Regions from separate parts of the Paenibacillus sp. 1-18 genome, predicted to be linked through region 3. Evidence: a T-box and tRNA genes for the amino acid it is inferred to sense, from the RefSeq annotation. Region 3 holds a T-box; the other regions hold tRNA genes.

Region 1 (4,196 bases), on a different contig from region 3:
GCGTCGAGTGCCCACGCAGTTTGGGATGGCGTACTTTCCCCTAAGGGCATGTAATGCATCACCCGGTCACTGGTGCAGGATTCCCCCCAACCCCCATCCGAATTCTGAATCTGCAAGACCCATTCCGCTCCTTTTCGAATCGCAGCATGGTTCGCCGGGAGCCCGGTAGCCTCTAAACCAGTCAGTGCCGCCCAAGTACCGTAAATGTAACAAATCCCCCATCTTCCATACCATGATCCGTCCTTCTCCTGATGGGAGATCAGCCAGTTGACCCCTCGTTTGATAAAATCTTGCCTCGTGTCGAGTCCGCAACAATTTCCGAGGTATTCCAATGTGCGTCCAGTAAGGTCTGCTCCCGATGGGTCGATAGCGGCAGACTTGGCACCATCTATAGCCATCCATGTAAGCATTTTCCTATTGGTGTTTTTTTCAAATGCGGGCCAACCGCCGTCTTTATTTTGCATGGATATAACCCAGTTTAGCCCCCGATTGGATGAGTCACGATATTTAGGATTTGTACGGGACAGAATGTGAATCGCTCTTAATGCGGCTGTTGTGTCGTCTACATCGGGATTTAAGCTATTGGTCTCAGAGAATCCCCAGCCACCAGGAACCGTATCCGGATTATGAACACTCCAATCCGCCGCTTTGTCCTGTTGTCTGGATAAGAGATAGGCTGTCGACCGCTGCACGGCCTCATGATCCCCGCCGACACTGGACTCCTGCAGCGCATAGGAGATCAAGGCCGTATCCCAGATCGTTGAGGGCGAATTCTGAATGGTGGCTTTACCGTCAAAGCGATACTGCATTTTTGTCAACCCTTGAACGGCCTTTAAAATAAGTGGATGGCGTTTATCATAGCCCAATGCAAGCAGAGCAAAAACCATGAGTATGGTGCTACTCGCATAACTATAGAGGGTGCCGTCCGATTCGATGCGATTCAGCATGAATTGCTCCGCCTTGCTTAGAGCTGCTTCATGGATATAACGGGGAGTTCCGAGAAGTCTGCTGAGACCGATACGGATGCTTTCCGCAATCTCCCGATGCTCCCGGGATTGTGGCTCTTCGTCATGATAGCGTGAATCAAACAGATCGGATACAATGGGAGCCTTATCCGTTGATATAGAAAAATTGCGATCCGCCATGATCAGCATTGGGATCAGATGGACGCGGGAATAACCTGAGAATTCATACAGATTGATAGGCATATAGGCAGGAAAAAGGATGATCTCCAGCGGTATAGACGAGATTGATGCAGGCCATTTGCGCTGCCCTGTTGCAGCGAGAATCGACTTTGTCAGAATGCTGTTCGATTTCCCCGGTCCACCTTGCGATTGAATGTAACGTCTGGCCTGCTCCATTGACTCGTCCGTCGGTTCACTGTACCCGGAATAGAGCAGGGCATAATAGGCATCAACGGAAGCGGATAAATTACCTTCTTGCTCATCCCGGTACCAACGCCAACAGCCTTCCGGCTGCTGCTCTGCAAGAATGCGATCATGAAGACGCCGGATCAGCTCTTCATTTTGTATATCCAATATCCTAAAGAGGATGATCACATAAGCATCCATCGTCACCCCATTCTCAAAGCAAAAATGCCATGATCCATCTTGATGCTGACGTCGCACGAAAAAGTCCCTCAGCTTCCTTAACCCCTCATTGACCGCGCTCTGTATATCCCCCATTCTCTTGTACCTCCAAATAACGTCATGATGTACATTATATGAACGTCGGTATGAGGAAATGATGTACGGCTTATCAGCTTAAAGGAAATTCAGGAATGACTGGGACATAGCGATTATTCTACTACGGCGAACATTTATGCTTATCTACAGCTTGAAAATGTCTTCGGCCCATGTGATGAGCACCGCTTTGCAGATTCCGGATATGCAAAAAAGCTCCTGAATCTCCACATAAGGAAATCAAGAGCTTGTTCATTCTTAAGATAATGCGGTCGAGAGGACTCGAACCTCCACGGGGGGTTAGCCCACACGGACCTGAACCGTGCGCGTCTGCCAATTCCGCCACGACCGCATATATGTTGTCGTATGTCTTCGAAAGATAACTTTCTTAGCGACAAAATAGATCATACCATGCTCATATCAAGATGTCAAACCTTTTATGTTTTTTAATTCTTCTTGATAAATAAGGAATAATGAGTTAAAATAGGAACACGGGTTCTGTAGAACATAGGTTCCCTATTTATTCATTCAGATATGATTTATCATTCTATTTCCCTAAGGCGGTGAATGGTTATGATCTCTTCAGCTACTGTTCAGAATGAATTGTCTCTTGTAAAAAGTTATCTGCTCCTGACCTTTATTCAAAAAGTATTTGAGCGGGACAGTCTGATTCTTGAAGAGAGCGGTGTCCTGAAAACACCTGGTCTTTATGTCGAAATGATCAACGCAGGAGTAGATCGTACCGGAATCTTACTATCGGAAGTAAAACATGAATTCAATAAATGTCATATTCGTGTTCTGGATATACAACAAAACCACTCAGGCGTTCACGCCACCTATATAAGTAAGGGGATCAAAAATCAGTTCAGTATGGCTATGCCCGCATTCCGCAAAGAAATGTATGAACGAATGCGTGCTTATCTCGGGCTCTCAACCTCTATGCCTCATACAGCTGCCTTCCCTTTACCCGAAAAACATCACCCCGAGTCTCCAGACAGCCGCTCAACTTCCAAGCCCCTACGGTTCGTTGAACGGAGTCTGGTTACCCCCTCCTCGGCCTATAAGCATAAACCGCTTCGCTCTGCTGCTCCTGCCGCAAGTGGAAGTGCATAATCCCCGCAACAGCCCACAAACAAAAGAAGCTTCCGCAGGCACACCACAGGACTAACCCCATAACGTGCTCGGAAGCTTCTTTACATAATCATCAGCTATCGTTATCCATTTTAACCGCTATGAACGGTGTATAAAGAATTCCCATAAATCATTCGCTTTATTGCAGTGCATTCTGTACACGTGTAACCCCTTGGCTAAGTGCGTGTCCTCCGCCTACCGCTGCAGCTACAGCAATGGTCTCCATAATCTCCTGGTCACTTGCTCCCTTGGATCGAGCCTCGTCCACATGATAAAAGGTGCATACCTCATTGTTAGCAAATAAACCAATGCCGAGCGCAATCAGTTGCTTGGTTTTCTCATCTAGACTCCCGGCTTGAAAGCACTCTCCAGTGAAACGATGATATGCATGGACTACCTCCGGCAGCTTTTCTTCCAAATGGCTGATTTGATCCTTGTAAGCATGTACTTTTTCATTCATAACAGTCATTGACACAGCACGTCCTCTCATGTTGAGTTATTCTTCATTACTGTGTCCGGTTTGGAGTTTCTGTATGCTGATGAGCCACCAACCAATGATATTCAACCAATTATCGAAGCACATGCCTCTAATTATCCAGTTCTACCGGATTGTAACGCGGCTCACTGAACGGCTGATATGTATAGCTGCGATCCAGCTTGACCACACGTCGATTCTGGCGGCGAATAAGTACTTGCTCATCATCCCACGCTAAAACAATGCCAATGACATCGTTGGACTCCAATCCATCACGCACGACACGTACCTTCTCACCGGAAAGTCGATAGGCATCCAATTCTTCATCTAAAATCATCCTTGTCCCCCCTTACACACTTTATTTGGTATAACGAACAGCAATATATGCAATTAAATAGCTTAAAAAGAGACCTAAACGAATCACTTAGGTCTCTTCTCTCTTACTACTTATATGGATTGCCAACAGAGCGACAAATTATCCCGACTGATTTACACTGTGATCGTGTTCTTTTGTATCGTTCTTCTCGTACCAGAAGTCCAGCACTTGTGCAGACAACACTCGCTGATCTACATACTCCACTTGGTGGGCAGTAAATTCTTCTTTCCAAGAGAAGGACAATTCCTCGCATAGGTTAACCAACGTCAATAACTCCGACCAGGCCACATAGCGTTTATACCAAAAAAACTGAGGATGTTCAATCATATAGGGATATAAATCGTCGAATTCCGTATGCTTACAATCCAAGGCGCGTTCAAAATGTACTTTAGCCGCTGCCAGTTTTTCCAGAAAAAACTGTTCGGTCAATTGTTCTTTCCCCATGTTGCTGCCTCCTCTCCCAAAACCTTAACTATATTATAAGCGAAATTGAGGCACATGCAAAGGTTATTATTAGAAATCCGGATCATGA
Region 2 (4,196 bases), on a different contig from region 3:
GATCAAATTCCGGGGTGTAGCTTATTACTGCGTTTTAATAAGGAGATTCATGAGATTGAGACACAATGTAGCCGAATAGAGGATATACTGACCGAAATTTGGAAGCCCGATCTTCGGCCAGTACAAACACTTAGTTTAATTTATGGAGAAAAGGCTTCTACATATCACAACAGGATTGAACTCCGGTTTTCCAGACAAATTAACGAAGATCAGATGGAGGATATTCCAGAGTTGCTGGAACATATTTTGCTGACGCTTGTGGAATTGAACAAGGTCTAAAATGCTAGACTTCCTCGTAACAGGACATGGGCTTTACTATTGAGGAATTAGGCGGAAAGGAGTCTGGAGGTCATAAAATGAATGAACACGATTTCTCTGAAATATATGCGATCATGGAAGTTTCTTTTCCAGAATCAGAATGCAGGACATTTGATTCACAAAAAGCTTTATTGAAACATCCTGGCTATCGCATCATTACTGAGAAGAATGAGCAAGGCAATACGGTTGCTTTTTTGGCAGGCTGGGATTTTACGCAGTTTCGGTTTGTAGAGCATATTGCGGTGGATTCGAGTATACGTGGTGGCGGGTTAGGTAAAAAGCTCATGAGCAGGTTTATCTCAGAGTCTGATAAACCGGTGGTGCTGGAGGTTGAACCGCCAGTGGATGAATGGACTCGGAGAAGAATCGGTTTTTATGAACGTTTGGGGTTCCATTTGAACCATTTTGAGTATGTGCAGCCTCCTTTAAGAGAAGGACAGGCCGATTTGAGGCTTCAAATTATGAGTTATCCAGTTGAACTGTCAGAACAGGAGTTTGCTCCGTATAAACAGCTTTTATATACCGAGGTTTATGGGCTTAAATAAGAGACTATATAGTCAGTTATATTATATAAAAGTAAAAGGCTCTGCTTATGCCGTATTTCTACGGGAGCAGAGCCTTTTACTTTATTGGGCTGGAGATGCTCGATTATGTTAGTGTCTTGACCAAGTCATAACAAACTCTTTTTCACCCGTTTCTGAATCAACAGCTTCTTCTTGAATGATAAATCCATTTTTAGTATAGAAGTTGAATGCTTTTGTGTTCGACTGGTATACCTTTAATTGAATCTCGTCATGTTGCTGCTTGACCCAGTTCAGTAGCAGCTTACCATAGCCGTTTCTTTGAGAACCAACACGTACAAACAGAGCCGCTAAATATCCATCGATCATGGAAATGAAGCCGCCAATGGTATGAACATCCTGTATGATAACGTAGTTTTGGGCGAGAGGCAGGTATCTGTTCTCCATCTCGGTAACTTGTGATGTCCAATATTGCGGAGCAATAAAACAATGGGCTTCTATAGAAGCATCCAGCCAGATGGCTGCCAGTTCCTTGAATTCTTCCACTTTCGCTAGTCTAATAGACATGGCATCGCCTCTTTTCACAGTATGTATCTTATCGATCATTAAGTATGCTGTTGAAAATAAAAAAGACCGTCCGTGGACGGCCTTTCTACCCGTGGCGCTTGCTAAAGCCTTGATCCGTATCCCGCGCCTCCGCCAACCCTGAGAATTAGAGAATGACAGGTCGGGTAAGGGATACGCTCAACATATGATTACTAATGTTGACGCACCTCCTTTCCTGATGTATTCATCTTACCATATATGGTGTGTATTATCCAGTTCTTTTGTATATTTTCAGGGATCATTTATAAAAAATATAATATAAAAATCACTTGATTTTATAGTCTATGAGAGATATAATCTTAATTACGGTGATTGAAAATATCATCATGAATACACAATATGCGGTCGTGGCGGAATTGGCAGACGCGCACGGTTCAGGTCCGTGTGGGCTAACCCCCCGTGGAGGTTCGAGTCCTCTCGACCGCATCATTTTATTGATGACAGGTTTCTGATCTGCTTTTTCTGGCAGAGCAGGAACCTTTTTATTATTTAATATCTTTAAGCTAAGTGCTCATCACCTGGACAGAAGAAAGCTTGGAACTGTAATCCAAATGAGCGTAGACATTAGTTGTAATTCCTACCATCGACACTTTAATTATAACAGGAGGAAACAGGGCTATCTCGTCGTTGACGAGCCTTGATTGGGGTGCATTCATTTTCGCCCCAATGTAGGCGATTCCGCAGCCCTTCATTATTCCGGATGATTCGCAAGCATCTTTCCCACGAAGTTTCTCTCCAAGAATGTCCCGAACATACCCCCTCTCTCTAGCAGACTAAGCCTTTGCATGGGAGAGGGGCTTTACATTCTTCAAACCATAGATGAATCCTATTGAAATGATAATAATTATTGGATTGAACGATACCATTGATCAGATTATTCTAAATAGAAATAGAATTCAATATTCGCAAGGAATTGAGTGTCATTAACGATCACTGCCAAGCGAATTCGGATCCCATTTCATATTCCCGGTTGCAAGAAAGGAGCAGGGATGTTACATCTTGCAACACATGGAAGTCGGCCTTCCCATTAAAGGCATGGAAGGTTTAATTGCTCGGAACGTTAAAGTCGTCGTTGAGACGAAAAGCGATAAGCTAAAGGGGGCGTCAGAATGAATCATTTAGATCAACAAGATCCTGCAATAGCCGAAGCGATCCGGCAGGAGCTGGAACGGCAACACAATAAAATCGAATTGATCGCTTCTGAGAATTTTGTAAGCCGAGCGGTCATGGAGACAATGAGCACGGTCCTGACCAACAAATATGCGGAAGGCTATCCCGGAAAAAGGTATTACGGGGGTTGTGAATACGTAGATCTCGTTGAAGATCTGGCCAGGAATAGGGTCAAGGAGCTGTTCGGCGCAGAGCATGCCAATGTTCAGCCTCATTCGGGAGCCCAGGCTAACATGGCCGTTTATTTCGCTTCGGTAAAATCGGGAGATACGATTCTCGGTATGAACCTGGCACACGGCGGCCACTTGACGCATGGAAGCCCCGTGAACGCTTCCGGAATGATGTATAACTTTGTCCCTTATGGGGTTAATGCTCAAACCTTCCGCATCGATTTTGATGAAGTTCGAAAGCTTGCTCATCGGCATAAGCCCAGAATGATTGTCGTAGGCGCAAGCGCTTATCCTCGCACGATCGAGTTTGAGCCATTTGCCCAAATTGCCGAGGAGGTAGGCGCATTATTTCTCGTGGATATGGCCCATATTGCGGGCATCGTAGCCGCTGGTCTACACCCGAATCCTGTTCCACACGCTCACTTTGTCACGACAACCACTCACAAAACCTTGCGTGGGCCGAGAGGAGGAGTTATCTTATGTCGTAATTCCTGGGCGCAAGCGATCGACAAAGCGGTATTTCCAACTACCCAAGGCGGTCCGTTTATGCATATCATCGCGGCTAAGGCCGTGGCATTCGGCGAGAACGCCCAGCCTGAATACAAGCTATATATGCAACGCGTTATTCAGAACGCCAGACTGCTCGCGGAAAAGTTAATGGAGGCAGGTTTGCAAGTCGTCTCGGGCGGCACGGACAATCATCTAATCCTTCTGGATTTGCGCAATATCGGACTGACCGGACAAGCGGCCCAGCAATTGCTGGACGATATCGGAATCACGGTCAATAAGAACGCGATTCCTTTTGATCCGACAAGTCCTCGCGTCACGAGCGGCATTCGACTAGGAACACCCGCAGCGACCACCAGGGGGATGGGAGCTGAAGAAATGAACGAAATTGCCGTCATTATTGCGGAGACCTTAAAACAATCTCAACGTTCAGACATAAGGGAACAAATGAGAGGCAAGGTGAAAGACATTACGTCTCGATTCCCTTTATACAAGAACGAAATGATCAGGAATTAGGGAGGAGCTCCTATGAAGCGTAACACTTCTTGCGCCCAAGAAGCATTTTTGGAAGCAAATCGGGTGATTCCGGGCGGGGTGAACAGCCCGGTTCGCGCGTTTACTAGCGTTGGTACGACGCCTGTATTTGTGAGCCGGGGTCAGGGGGCTCGTGTTTGGGACATCGATGGGAACGAATATATCGATTACATCGGCTCATGGGGGCCGTTAATTCTGGGTCACGCTCATCCGAAGGTGGTCGAGTCTATTCAAATGGCGGCGATTCAAGGGACAAGCTTCGGTTTGCCCACGCAAATCGAAACGAAGATGGCAATGCAGATTTGCAATAGCCTTCCATCCGTCGAAATGGTCCGCATGGTCAACTCAGGTACGGAAGCCGCCATGAGCG
Region 3 (4,196 bases):
AGCTGACACGCGAGATTGAGGTAGGCGAACGGTTGGAGGTATTTATTTTTTACGATACAGAGGACCGTTTGGCCGCAACCATGAAAAAGCCGTTCCTGTCGCTGGGCGAAATGGCAAGGCTTGAGGTGGCTGATGTGCATCCGCGTTTGGGATGCTTCTTGGAGATGGGACTGGGCCGCCAGCTTTTGCTGCCGATTCGCGAACTGCCTGAGAACCGGGATTTGCATCCTCGGGTGGGTGACTACGTGTATGCGATCATGGAGCATGACAAGCAGGGTAGACTGCGGGCTAAGCTGGCAGGGGAGCAGGAGTTGGCCCCGTTGTGCTTCCATGCTCCTGATTCGTGGCTAAATATGTGGGTGCAGGCGACCGTGTACAAGCCGCTTCAGGTGGGCACATTTGTCCTGGTAGACGGAGGTGTGCTTGGTTTTGGGGCTATTGGTATGATTCATTCCTCGGAACGTAACCGGATGCTTCGCTTGGGCGAAGAGGTTAAGGTACGGGTCACACTTGTTCGTGAAGATGGTCGTGTCAATCTGGCAATGTCGCCGCGTAAGGAAGTGGGCCGTAATGAGGATGCAGATCGGCTGATCGCTTTTCTGAAAGAGCGCCCGGGCGGAGGTATGCCTTATTCCGACGCAACCCCGGCCGACATTATCAAGCAACGGTTCGGCATCAGTAAATCCGCCTTTAAGCGTGCGATGGGCAAGCTGATGAAGGAAGGACTGGTTACACAAAAGGAAAACTGGACCTACCTGGTGGAGAAAATGCCTAAACCGAAGGACGGGAATGAGGAATAAAAAATGGCTTCTTACCGAAAGTTTGCCTATGTGTATGATGAACTGATGCAGGATATGCCGTATCCGGACTGGTTGCGATTTGCACGGCAGGCTTGGGAACAGTACGGCATGCCGCACACGGTGGCCGAGCTGGGCTGTGGAACGGGCTCCATTACGATTCCATTGGTTAACTCGGGCTTCGAGGTGGCTGGTATCGACTTATCCTCGGATATGCTGGCGGTAGCCCGTCGTAAAATGGAAGCTACTCCGCAAGGACAACGCTTGTTTCGTGAGGGAAGCATCCGCTGGTTGCAGCAGGATATGCGGGAATGGATTTTACCGGAGCCCGTGGATTCGGTTATTTCTTTTTGCGATTGTCTGAACTATTTGCTCGAGGAAGAAGATATAACGGCTACTTTCCGCAGAACGTATGCGGGCCTTAAGCCTGGTGGAACCTTCTTGTTTGATGTACATCATCCCCAGACGTTTTTGCGTTATGATGAAGAGCAGCCCTTTGTACTGGACGAACGCTCTATTTCATATATCTGGACCTGTGCGCTGGACACGCCCCGCTGTGAAATTGAGCATCATCTCAGCATTTTTGCGAGAGCAGAAAATGAAGGACGTGATCTGTACCAGCGCTTCGAGGAAATTCATGTACAGCGTGCCTATGACCCGGACTGGATGAAGGCAGAATTGTCCAAAGCGGGTTTTCGTGATGTGAAGGTGTATGCGGATTTTGAATGGGTAGAAGCTGAGGATGACGCAGCGAGACTTTTTTATGTTGCTGTAAAATAGTGAGAGCTAGTTTATATTGAGCAAATATGAATAAGAGAAGGACGCTTTTCATGATGACATGAAGGGCGTCTTTTTGCATAAGAGCTTCAAATTATATATTTACTTTATAGTTCAGTAGAAGTTCATCACCCGGTACACCCCGAATGCCCCAATTCTGTTTCGGTGTCTCGAATATAGTAATTTCAAGATCCTGCGGGGCAATGCCTAAATCGTTAATTCTTTGGAATAGCAGCTGGATGAGGTACTTTTTAGCCTCTGTTGTTCTGCCTTCAAACACACTAATTTCAATAATGGTGTATGCCTTCGAGCGATCGTGGGCAAATATGAAGTCTTCCTGATTCATCGGGAAAAAACGATGAAACCTTTTGTCGGAGGGATATTGGAACGCATCCACCACAGCGGAGTGAATCACATCTGAAAGTTGCTCCTTGATCGGATTCAGTGCTTCTTTTATTCCGTAAACTTTAATTTGTGCCATGTCTCATCTCACCTTTCTCATCTCAACTCATCTCAATCTGGCTCGGAGCTAATTATAAAACATTTGCTTCCGTGTGTCATGTAGCAAACGAATGAAGTTGGTGTCTAGCACCAAATGTAGTCCTTATTTGACTTTTTTCGCGGTTTTCAATATAATAGTGCCATTATTAACGGTTAAACAATCGCTGATGAGGAATAGTAGTTTTGTCTGGTCATGTAGAGAGCCGGCGGGTGGTGCAAGCCGGTTGACAGCACAAAATGAACTCGCCTCGGAGATATGCGCCCAACGCAGGAACACCTTATACAGGTGCTTATATTCTGTTATTAACCCGCATCGGATCACCTCCGTTATCAGGTGCAAAGGGAGTAGAGGGCGAAGAACGCTTTCTGCTAACTAGGGTGGTACCACGGGAATATAACCTCTCGTCCCTAGCGCTGACACGCTACGGGATGCAGAGGTTTTTTTGTTGCATACCGTTTGAGGAGGAAATGACAATGACAGACACACAGCCGAAGCACGGCTATCAACCGCAAAGTATTGAACCAAAATGGCAGAAATATTGGGATGAGAACAAGACGTTTCGTACCGGGGAAGAGCCGGGCAAACCGAAGTTTTATGCTTTGGATATGTTCCCGTATCCGTCTGGAGCCGGTCTGCACGTAGGCCACCCGGAGGGTTACACGGCGACGGATATTGTTTCACGCTATAAGAGAATGCGCGGCTACAACGTACTGCACCCGATGGGTTGGGACGCCTTCGGTCTGCCTGCCGAGCAGCATGCGCTGGATACAGGTGAGCACCCACGTGAAATTACGGTTAAAAACGTAAATAACTTCCGCCGCCAGATCAAATCGCTCGGTTTTTCGTACGACTGGGAGCGTGAAATCAGCACAACTGATCCTGATTACTACAAATGGACACAATGGATTTTTATCCAATTGTATAAGCGCGGTCTTGCTTATGTAGCTGAAGTACCCGTGAACTGGTGTCCTGCGCTGGGAACAGTGCTGGCGAACGAAGAAGTAATTGACGGTAAGAGTGAGCGCGGCGGTCATCCGGTCATCCGTAAACCAATGCGTCAATGGATGCTGAAAATTACCGAATACGCGGATCGTCTGCTGGATGATCTGGAGGAGCTGGATTGGTCCGAGAGCATTAAGGATATGCAGCGGAACTGGATCGGTAAATCTACCGGGGCAGAGGTTCATTTTCCAATTGAAGGCCATGACAAGCAGCTGACGGTATTTACAACCCGTCCGGATACGCTGTTCGGTGCAAGCTACTGTGTGCTGGCCCCAGAGCAAGAGCTGGTGGAAATCATCACTACACCTGAGCAAAAGGATGCTGTAAATCAATATCGTGAGCAAGCTGCTCGTAAAAGCGATCTGGAGCGTACGGATCTGGCTAAGGATAAAACAGGCGTTTTTACAGGTGCATATGCGGTGAATCCTGTGAACGGTGAAAAGCTGCCGATCTGGATTGCTGACTATGTGCTGGCAGGCTACGGAACAGGCGCAATTATGGCTGTACCGGGTCACGATACACGTGACTGGGAATTTGCCAAGAAATTCGGATTGAAAATCACGGAGGTTGTCCAAGGTGGAGACGTGGCTAATGAGCCATACACCGAGGATGGTCCGCACGTCAACTCAGGTCCACTGAATGGACTTACCAATGAGGAAGCTATTCCAAAAATGATCGAATGGCTGGAAGCCGAGGGTAAAGGACAGGGAAAAGTAACCTACCGTCTGCGTGACTGGCTGTTTAGCCGTCAACGCTATTGGGGTGAGCCGATTCCGGTAATTCATCTGGAGGATGGCACGATCAAAACGATTCCTGAGGATCAACTGCCACTCATGCTGCCGGAGATGGACAACATCAAGCCTTCAGGCACGGGTGAATCCCCATTGGCCAATGCAAAAGAATGGGTAGAAACCATTGATCCTGAGACAGGCATGAAAGCACGTCGCGAGACCAACACGATGCCGCAATGGGCGGGAAGCTGCTGGTACTATCTGCGCTTTATTGATCCAAAAAATGATAAAGAGCTTGTATCCAAGGAGAAACAGCGCGAATGGATGCCTGTTGATCTGTACATTGGCGGAGCGGAACATGCGGTTCTTCACTTGCTGTATGCTCGT
Region 4 (4,196 bases), on a different contig from region 3:
GCAACAGCAAATCCGGAAGCAGCCGAAGTGAACATCATCATCGTGACAAACGCCATCTGTGTCAGATACGTAAGTCCGCTTTCTCCACTATAATGCTGGAGATTCGTATTGGTCATAAAGCTGATCACCGTGTTAAAAGTCAATGAAGCTTCCATATTGCCGTTCCCAGCCGGATTGCCGGGAAGCATTCCTTGCAAACGCAACAACACATAGCTGATGATTACCAGCACGACATTGGTAGCAAGAAAGCTCATAACATACGTAGTCCAGCGCATACTCCCCAGCTTCTTCAAGCCTACAATCTTATAAATCAGCTTTTCCGTTCCGCCAAAAATCCGATCCGTCCGATTCGGTTCATTCGAGAATACATGATACATATAAGTGCCCACTGGCTTTACCAAGAGCAGCAATATGACAATCACAATCCCAATTTGCAGCAGCTCCATCCTCTATTCCTCCTTCAAAATGCTCCTGCGTGTGTAGAACAACAGACCTGACTCAGACCACCAATCGAATGCACACGTTTACGCCAAACCGCCATCTGTGAAGCCTGATCCATGATCTGCTGTTCTTGTCCGCTTCATCTTATAGCTGATTAGAACTTTTCAGGGTTCAGGAGCGCGTAGATTAAATACACCAACACCATAGCCGTGAGCGCAAGCACAACAATCATCCTTTTCGCCCTCCTTTAGAGGTCTGCGCATCACACCAGCGTACAAATAGCAGTATCGCTCCATAACTCACAGCCAGCACGAGCAGCATGTATATATCCATCATGTTCAAGCCCTCCCGTATAAAAAATCATAAAACAACTATGTTATAAGCGCTTATCCGTTCAGCAGAAAACCCACCTCTCCGTTCAATGTGTAAATCACATGATCCGCTCCCAATCCCCGATAAATTCCTTGTGGATTGCAGCCGTGCGTGATGACATAGATCAAATCTGATGTCAGTGGCCGACATATTTGCAGGAAACGGCAAGTCAGATTCAAGCTGTTTTCGAACAAATACACGCTGCCAATTTCTTTTTTGGGAAAATTCCATTTTCCCGCTTGCATCGTATTGATGCGTACAATGTGCTCCACACCCATTTTTTTGAGCTGTCGTTCCTCCTGAGCGCTATTGGTGAGTACCGCAAACGCCAGTTTTTTGAACATGAGCAACTTCACAAAACTTCTGCCCGCTTCATTCGGTGCAGTGACAATAATTAACCGACCTTCCATCAGTAGCTCCTCTCCCGGTATAAAAAGACAACAAAAAGAAGCCGAAGGAAAAAGGCTTTCCTCCGGCTTCTTACATATCCATGATAAAATAAACCATGGCTGCACACGGCGGTTTGTTGCCTCTCCCTGTACGCTTACGAGGTTAGCTGTCGGATTTGGACGTGAGAGTCGCCCTATTTCTGGCACTTGGCCAGAAAATTCACCCCATGAGACCACGGCTTCCAGAGCCTAATTAATCCCGATTGGTTCCCCCGCTCTTGCATTTGCAAAATTCAGCGCTTAAATAATTCGTTGCTGCATTCATTCTTGTTAATTGAAATTACGTCTTGAATCATACACCCGCACAAGGAACACTGTAAAGCTCACCTGTGGGGTTATAATCGTTCTTTGGAGCACAAAAGATCAATAATAACGCTTACAAAATGACTATGCTTCTCCCATCTCCTTGAATCTCTGTTTTTCACCCCTTTTTAAAAATGAAAGGCATGTCAATATTGGCGTAATGGGACGAGTTTTGTCCTTTTATTGTAAAAGCGAAAGTAAATGTGCTATATGCACCAGATAAACGCCGATTGAGCCTGCTTTTACGATGAGAAGCACAGCAATTCGCTCTATTTGCTGCGCAATTTACCGTTTTGAACAAAATGCGATTTTACAATAACAAAACACACGTTACATCTATTGCGACTTGCAACTCCGGTAAGCTGGCAGAAGATATTGAAAAGCTCTTGCGGGATAAATAAGATTCGTTTAAAACAAAAAAAGCACCCCTTCACGCAAAACGTGTCAGGATGCTTTTTTGGGTTATTGCTATTTGTAATCATGTCTTACATATAATGCGGTCGAGAGGACTCGAACCTCCACGGGCGTACGCCCACTACCCCCTCAAGATAGCGTGTCTGCCATTCCACCACGACCGCAAATCATAATGTTTTGAGGCAACGGATTTATTATACTCCCATAGCTTATATTTGTAAACCCAATTTTAATAATTATTTTATATGTAATATTAAGTAACATATAAAAGCTATAAAATATTTAATTTGACATTTTAGCAATATAAATGTGAATATATATTACATGAAACTTTAATAAATTCTAATAAACTGATTTTAAGGTTAAATAATATAACATCATTACTCATCTCAAGGAGGCGAACCACCCTGCATAAAGGCAATCGCTTACTAAATTACGCATTATTGTTGGACTCTTCCCTACCCGTCGGCGGCTTTACCCGTACTTACGGATTGGAGGAACTATTCCGAAACGGGCGCTTGACCTGTCTGCAAGACCTGGAACATTATATGCGGAACGACTTGTATCCTCAATTCACAACGCTTGACGGCATGGCCATCAAAAGCCTGTATGTCGCCATTCAACAGGAGGATGGCTGGCGTATCGCTCTTATTGATAAGCTGCTGCATACCCAACGTTCCTCTCTACAGCACGCGAAAGAGTCACGTCTGTCTGGTCAGCGTCTGATCAAGCTTGCCAAAGCGCTCTATCCTTGGCTTGAATTTGACCAGCTTGAAGCCATACTTATTCAATACAGCGCAATTGGTACACTCGCTACTGTTCATACCTGGATTAACCTGCTCCTTGGAAATGATGTGGAGCAGACTATTCACGGCTATCTTGCCGCAGCAGTATCCTTCTGTGTCGAAGATGCTTCCAAGCTGCTAAATACACCATACGAGGAAAAAAATCCTCTCATCGAGCGCATGACCGACGAATTGCTCATCACCTGGAAAAAGTTCAACGTGTCTGGGTCAGCTACATTTCAGCACGAACTGCTTCATAAACATTGGTCCAGCTCCTACATTACTCAGCCGCCTTATATGAGCCGTAAAAGCCGACTGAATGAAGCAGGGCTGTTTCCCTCCCCCGGCTTACCCAAACGCCTTCCAGCATCCCCCTGATGCATCGCTTGACCAGTCCAGTCTAGCGCCAACACTAAAAGCACTCTACCGCTTTCCTCAAGTGGCAGAGTGCTTTTTATCCAAGCATAACCGCAATTCCACACCATTAACAGGCTCTAAATGAATGATTCAGGTCATCTAATACTTCAGGATTTTGCAAATCCTCACTTATTTAAGTGATTAGTTTAATGAAATAACGTATTTACGATTGTAAAAACACGTATAAAAGTGTATTATGGTTTTAGATGGTTAATTCTAACATGTTTACTGATGATTATTATAACACACCAATTATTCCGCAAGAATCCGTAAGGGGCGATTTCTCTTGAATAACAAAATGCCTGTCACCTCCTTCGGGTGGGCCATCAAACAACGGCTTGTCGAACTCCGATTGGATCAGAAAACATTTTGCGAGACACACAACATTCCGCCTTCACGTTTATCCAATCTGATTCATGGCACCCGCAAAGCACAAAGGCACAGAAAACAAGTTGCTGCAATTCTGAATATCGACGATAACGACTATAAGGAGGCACCACCGCTCTAAAACCAGCATGCAAGGGTTCCAGTTACATATATGGCACTCCATATATTCCTACAACCCCAAAAAAACTCGTAATTCGAACCCGCCAGTCCGTTTTACGGGTTTTCAATCCTGGGTAGTCTCCTTCTCCAGTAAAAGGATCATTCTGGCTTTGTTTTATTATTCTCTTTTTTTTGCTTACGGTATTTTGCAAACTCAACATATTCTAAAATAAAATTCTGTTCCTCCGCTTCCAGATCTTCTGCCTGGCAATTCAATGGCCCCATCACCCCAAAAAAATAAGCAGCCTTTTGCTCCTGGAGTACGCCTTCCCCCGGCTTGATCCCTTTCATTAACCAGTCGAGCGATACGTTAAAAAAGTCCGAGATCTGAATTAGATGCATCGTACCCGGCGTTGTTTTCCCTCTTCTCCAGTCCCCAAGATTCCCTGAACTGATTTTAAGCTTTTCACAAAACGCCTTTTTGGTCATTCCCCGATCCTTAATCAAAGCTTCAATCCGCTGATAAATA

What was found. The T-box of region 3 lies ahead of leuS (leucine--tRNA ligase). A T-box ahead of a tRNA ligase gene usually reads a tRNA of that ligase, here a tRNA-Leu.
Region 1: it encodes a tRNA-Leu, which carries the amino acid that the T-box ahead of leuS (leucine--tRNA ligase) is inferred to sense. The anticodon was not compared.
Region 2: it encodes a tRNA-Leu, which carries the amino acid that the T-box ahead of leuS (leucine--tRNA ligase) is inferred to sense. The anticodon was not compared.
Region 4: it encodes a tRNA-Leu, which carries the amino acid that the T-box ahead of leuS (leucine--tRNA ligase) is inferred to sense. The anticodon was not compared.

What each region holds. Positions count from the first base shown of each region.
Region 1 is NZ_ASSB01000360.1:40,373-44,568, forward strand. Features, by position in the region: gene shc (squalene--hopene cyclase) at 1-1,685, opposite strand, end outside; tRNA gene L693_RS0124585 (tRNA-Leu) at 1,950-2,034, opposite strand; gene L693_RS0124590 (hypothetical protein) at 2,256-2,795, shown strand; gene L693_RS0124595 (carboxymuconolactone decarboxylase family protein) at 2,953-3,282, opposite strand; gene L693_RS0124600 (hypothetical protein) at 3,401-3,625, opposite strand; gene L693_RS0124605 (hypothetical protein) at 3,764-4,108, opposite strand.
Region 2 is NZ_ASSB01000197.1:24,795-28,990, reverse strand. Features, by position in the region: gene L693_RS0112300 (hypothetical protein) at 1-279, shown strand, start outside; gene L693_RS0112295 (GNAT family N-acetyltransferase) at 357-863, shown strand; gene L693_RS0112290 (N-acetyltransferase) at 972-1,406, opposite strand; tRNA gene L693_RS0112285 (tRNA-Leu) at 1,787-1,871, shown strand; gene glyA (serine hydroxymethyltransferase) at 2,555-3,808, shown strand; gene hemL (glutamate-1-semialdehyde 2,1-aminomutase) at 3,821-4,196, shown strand, end outside.
Region 3 is NZ_ASSB01000292.1:35,707-39,902, reverse strand. Features, by position in the region: gene L693_RS0118165 (CvfB family protein) at 1-800, shown strand, start outside; gene L693_RS0118160 (class I SAM-dependent DNA methyltransferase) at 804-1,577, shown strand; gene L693_RS0118155 (tautomerase family protein) at 1,669-2,055, opposite strand; T-box leader at 2,231-2,488, shown strand; gene leuS (leucine--tRNA ligase) at 2,550-4,196, shown strand, end outside.
Region 4 is NZ_ASSB01000016.1:1,296-5,491, reverse strand. Features, by position in the region: gene kdpA (potassium-transporting ATPase subunit KdpA) at 1-446, opposite strand, end outside; gene kdpF (K(+)-transporting ATPase subunit F) at 596-673, opposite strand; gene L693_RS0100815 (hypothetical protein) at 828-1,223, opposite strand; cyclic di-AMP (ydaO/yuaA leader) riboswitch at 1,339-1,511, opposite strand; tRNA gene L693_RS0100810 (tRNA-Leu) at 2,061-2,143, opposite strand; gene L693_RS0100805 (urease accessory UreF family protein) at 2,387-3,142, shown strand; gene L693_RS0100800 (hypothetical protein) at 3,468-3,689, shown strand; gene L693_RS0100795 (helix-turn-helix domain-containing protein) at 3,827-4,196, opposite strand, start outside.